Regions from separate parts of the Lactobacillus sp. M0403 genome, predicted to be linked through region 2. Evidence: predicted binding sites of a transcription regulator. Region 2 holds the regulator's gene; the other holds the start of a gene.

Region 1 (2,413 bases), on a different contig from region 2:
CAATTGACTCTTCATCAATTCCATAAGCCTGCCTTACCTTCTGTTGAACTTCATCATAAATATCAGGATGGTCTTCAAGATATGCCTTGGCATTTTCACGCCCTTGACCAATTCTTTCATCGTTATATGAATACCAAGAACCCGCTTTAGCAACAATATCTTTATCAGCGGCCATATCAAGTAATTCACCACTTTGTGAAATACCCTTGCCGTACATCATATCAACTTCAGCAACTTTAAATGGCGGTGCAACCTTGTTTTTAACCACTTTAATTTTTACTCGGTTACCAGTAATTTCGCCACCAGTTTGCTTGATTTTTTCTGCTCTTCTAATCTCTAGTCTAATCGTAGAATAGAACTTAAGGGCACGGCCACCAGGAGTAGTTTCTGGATTACCAAACATAATACCGACTTTTTCACGAATCTGATTAATAAAAATTGCAATCGTTTTTGTCTTATTAATGTTTCCTGACAGCTTACGTAAGGCCTGACTCATCAAACGAGCCTGCAAACCAACGTGACTGTCACCCATTTCACCATCAATTTCTGCTTGAGGTACTAAGGCAGCTACAGAGTCAACAATTAAAATATCAATCGCGCCACTCGTAATCAGTGTGTCCGCAATTTGCAAACCTTCTTCACCAGTATTTGGCTGGGATAGGATAAGTGAGTCAACATCAACACCTAAAGCTTCCGCATATGCTGGATCCATTGCGTTTTCCGCATCAATATACGCAGCCGTTCCGCCACGCTTTTGCACTTCAGCTACAGCGTGCAAAGCAACCGTAGTTTTACCTGAAGATTCAGGTCCATAAATTTCAACAATTCTGCCTCGCGGATAGCCGCCAACCCCAAGAGCTGCATCTAATGCAAGCGAGCCGGATGGAACGGTTGAAATTTTGGTATCCGCCTTGTCGCCCATGCGCATAACGGCACCTTTACCAAAATTCTTTTCGATTTTTTTCAGCGCATTTTCCAATGCAGCCTGCTTTTCATCTTTGGCCAAGAATTTTTTCCTCCTCTAGTATCTAGTCCTCAATTTAGTACTTACTAATTATACTTTGATTTAGTGTATATTTGCAAGAAAAAGCGAACAAATGTTTTAAAATTACTTTCTTACTAATAAGTACGCCAGAACTAACAATAATTTTTTGCAATTTAATTTCTTAGCCCTTTTGGTTGCAACCATTTTTGTAAAAAGTTCAGAAGTAAATCTGCCAAAATTGCCATTAACGCGGTTGGCAATGCACCTGCTAAAATAATTGCACTACCGTTAGTTGCATTGGTACCACGGATAATTATATCGCCTAATCCTCCTGCACCAACAAAAGAACCAATTGATGTGATTCCAATTGCAATCACGAGAGCATTTTTTAATCCGGCAATAATTACTGACATTGATAACGGAAGTCGCACCAGATAGAGCAACTGCCATTTAGTCATACCCATCCCTTTACCTGAGTCAATGACATTTTTATCAACACTCTTCATTCCAGTATATGTATTTTTAATAATTGGCAATAAAGAATAGAGCGTCACCGTCACTATTACTGTCATTACACCTAGTCCCATCGCAATCATAATTATTGAAAGCAATGCAAGTGACGGAATAGTTTGAATAAAGTTGGCAATTTCTACAACAAAGTTACCTAAGTGTGCATTTCTAGAAATAAAAATTCCAATGGGAATTCCAACTACAGCAGCAAACAGTACACCGTAAATCGAGATTAAAAACGTACGGTTAAATTGTTGCAAAACGTAACTGCCATTGTGCTGGTAATAATAAATAAATTGTTGCCACAAACCTAATTTTGACATTATTTTTGCCCCCTAAAGTAATTGTGCTTGACCAAGAATTGATGAGCGACAGTAGCAGGCTCAAGTAATTTATCATCCACTTGATAATTCATTGCCCTAATTTCATGGACATTAATATTACCTACTAATCTACTTAAAAGCGGCTTCAAATCTGGATGCTCACGTAAAAGATAGTTATTAATCAACATCCCGCAGTTATATGGTGGGAAAAAGTGCTTATCATCTTTTAGTAAGTGTAATTTATAGCTATCAATCCGGCCATCAGTTGAATAGCCTAAAATGACATCCATCTTTCCACTCTTCAAAGCTGAATATACTAATCCGATATTCATTGGGTGTGCTTTTGAAAAGGTAATGCCATACGCTGTCTGAAAGGCAGGATAACCAACACCAGGAGCATTGACCCATTCGGATGCAACTCCGAAAGAAAACTTATCCTTCACCTTTTTCAGATCAGAAATATTATATAGATGATATTTTTTCTGATCTTTTGCTCTCACCATAAAGGCATAGTTGTTTGCAAAACCATAAGTTGGCAGATAAGTTTGATCCCATCTTTTCTTTACTTCTCGCCTAACTGTTTCATTTGCCTTTT
Region 2 (2,413 bases):
TCACCTGTTCTATGGCGTTGATAGAATGTACGATCCATTTCCATAAAGTGCTCAAACAGTTTAGAGCGCATTTGCAATTCTAATTCGGCTGCACCACCCCAAATTTGACGACGCCAAAAATAGCGGAAAGCATATAAAACTAACGCAGCTAGTACAATGGCTAAGATTAAAGTCGCATATTCTTGCCAAGAAATATGACCTTTATCTAATTGATCAGCCATTAAACCCAAAATTCTTGGTGGTACTAAGTTAATTATTGAAGTTAGTGCTAGAAAAGCAACACCGATTAAATAGCGTTTCTTTTCCTTTTTAAAAAACCAGCCTAACTTAAAAAATATACCCATTTTTCACCTGTCTTTCAAAATAAAAAGGCGGAAGAAATAATCCTCCGTCTGATGTCAATCTAGTTAAGATTTTATTTTTGATGTTTCATCATGTTCATCACTTGGTTTACCTTTTTAGCAGAAGGTTTTTGACCCATTTGTGACATCATGGCAACAATCATATCTTCACTGATTGGTGGATTATCTTTAAAATATTTCTTCATGTATGCTCTAGCACCATAAAAGCCGCCAATAAGACCTATTAGCAGCGCTACAATAATTAATACAATTGCTAATCCTAAATTCATAAAATAATCACCTCAATTTGTCCAATAGATATATCTTACCTAAAAAATAAGTAAATTAAAAGCTATAAATCAGTCTTTTCTCAAGCCTTTCTTACGCTGTGCTTTTTTTGCTTTTTCGGAAGTTACTTCTTTACCATTTTTATCTACGATAACCAAGTCTTCGACATCTTGTTTAAAGCCAGCACGGAAATTTCTGATAAATTCTTTGTGAAGTTTTTGTCGCTCCTCTTCTTCTTCTTTAGTTAATCCCTGAGCTTCTTTCTTATGGTATAACTCATTGATTCTATCAGTTAGTTTTTTTTCTTGTTCTTCAGTTAATCTTTGTTCATTATTTTCAGTCATTTTTGCACCTCTCATTTGTAAAAGTCTACCTTACTTTTTGGATAAAAAAAAGAATAATTATTTAGAACGCCTGTTTGTATTAGGCAACATTATTTGTTAGAATGTAGTTAATACAAAGAATTAACTAACGAATGGGAGAAAAAAATGACCAATAAGCAAAGTTCTAAGCAACTACAAATTCTTCGTTATATATATGATACCGTTGAAAAACGCGGATTCCCTCCCACTGTTAGAGAAATTTGCCAAGGAGTTGAACTCTCATCAACTTCTACGGTTCACGGTCATCTTTCTAGACTAGAGAGAAAAGGCTTAATTGTTAAGGACGCAACTAAGCCTCGAGCACTAGAAATTACAGAAGAAGGCAAAAAGGCACTTGGCGTCAAGCCTACTGATATTCCCGTTGTTGGTGATGTCACAGCAGGTCAGCCAATTTTAGCCGTTGAAGATATTGAAGATTATTTCCCACTTCCTCCCGATTTAGCTAATGATGCTGGCGACTTATTTATGCTACGAGTTCACGGCGAAAGCATGATTAACGCTGGTATTTTAAACGGAGACAATGTGATTGTCCGTAAACAAAGCTCTGCTATTAACGGTGAGATTGTTGTTGCAATGACCGATGAAAATGAAGCAACCGTCAAGCGGTTCTATAAAGAAAAAGATCATTACCGTTTACAGCCAGAAAATGATACTATGGCACCAATACTCTTGAACAGCGTTCATATCTTAGGTAAAGTGGTTGGCTTATATCGAAACAACATTATTTAGAAACTATTTATTACACCATTGAAATTTACGAACTAGTTTTATTCGGAATTCAATGGTTTTTTTCTACATTTTTGAGTCGCATCTAAATAAAGCAGAAATGCAAAATTTGTCCTTTTATCTTTCCACAGCAATTATTAAAATGTAATTCACAAATTTTTGAAGTTATTTCGGTATTAAATGCTGTTATATCAATATTTGTTTTAAACTTTGTGAAATACAACATGGTTTCACATCAGTTTCACACTTCCGTTTTTCACAAAGTTGGAAATTAAATGTTGGCTATAATATTTGCTGCCAAATTAATGGCTGCTTCACGAGCATCACTGCCCCAGCCTCTTTCGTCATGATTTTCTAAGTCTTTGAGAGAATCTGCTGTAAATAATATTTGTGCAAAATCTACCCCTCTAAATTGTGCGCACGCAGCCATTGCTGCACATTCCATCTCTACACAAGAGGCCCCCAGTTCTTGGGCTTGCTTTACTTTCTTGACAGTTTCCCTAAAGAAACCATCAGTTGTCCAGGTAGTTACTTCTTCAACTTTAAAGCCTTCTTGATTCAGTAACTTTTTTGTCTTTGTTAGAAACCTTGAGTTTAAATCAATATATGTTCCTGGTTTCATATAATGAAAGGATGTGCCCTCATCTCTAATAGCTCTTGTAGGCAGTAGAAAAT

What was found. The regulator LexA, encoded in region 2, represses DNA repair genes until DNA is damaged. The targets are predictions, from matches to a motif close to CNAACANNTGTTNG.
Region 1: the regulator LexA is predicted to act here: its motif matches at 1,091-1,104, upstream of recA (recombinase RecA).

The regions. Positions count from the first base shown of each region.
Region 1 covers NZ_JACFQV010000004.1:42,401-44,813, forward strand. The annotation lists gene recA (recombinase RecA) at 1-1,006, opposite strand, end outside; gene H3T48_RS05865 (ABC transporter permease) at 1,159-1,818, opposite strand; gene H3T48_RS05870 (osmoprotectant ABC transporter substrate-binding protein) at 1,818-2,413, opposite strand, start outside.
Region 2 covers NZ_JACFQV010000002.1:176,266-178,678, reverse strand. The annotation lists gene H3T48_RS03410 (ABC transporter ATP-binding protein) at 1-344, opposite strand, end outside; gene H3T48_RS03405 (YneF family protein) at 416-631, opposite strand; gene H3T48_RS03400 (DUF896 domain-containing protein) at 701-973, opposite strand; gene lexA (transcriptional repressor LexA) at 1,118-1,741, shown strand; gene H3T48_RS03390 (nucleoside phosphorylase) at 2,010-2,413, opposite strand, start outside.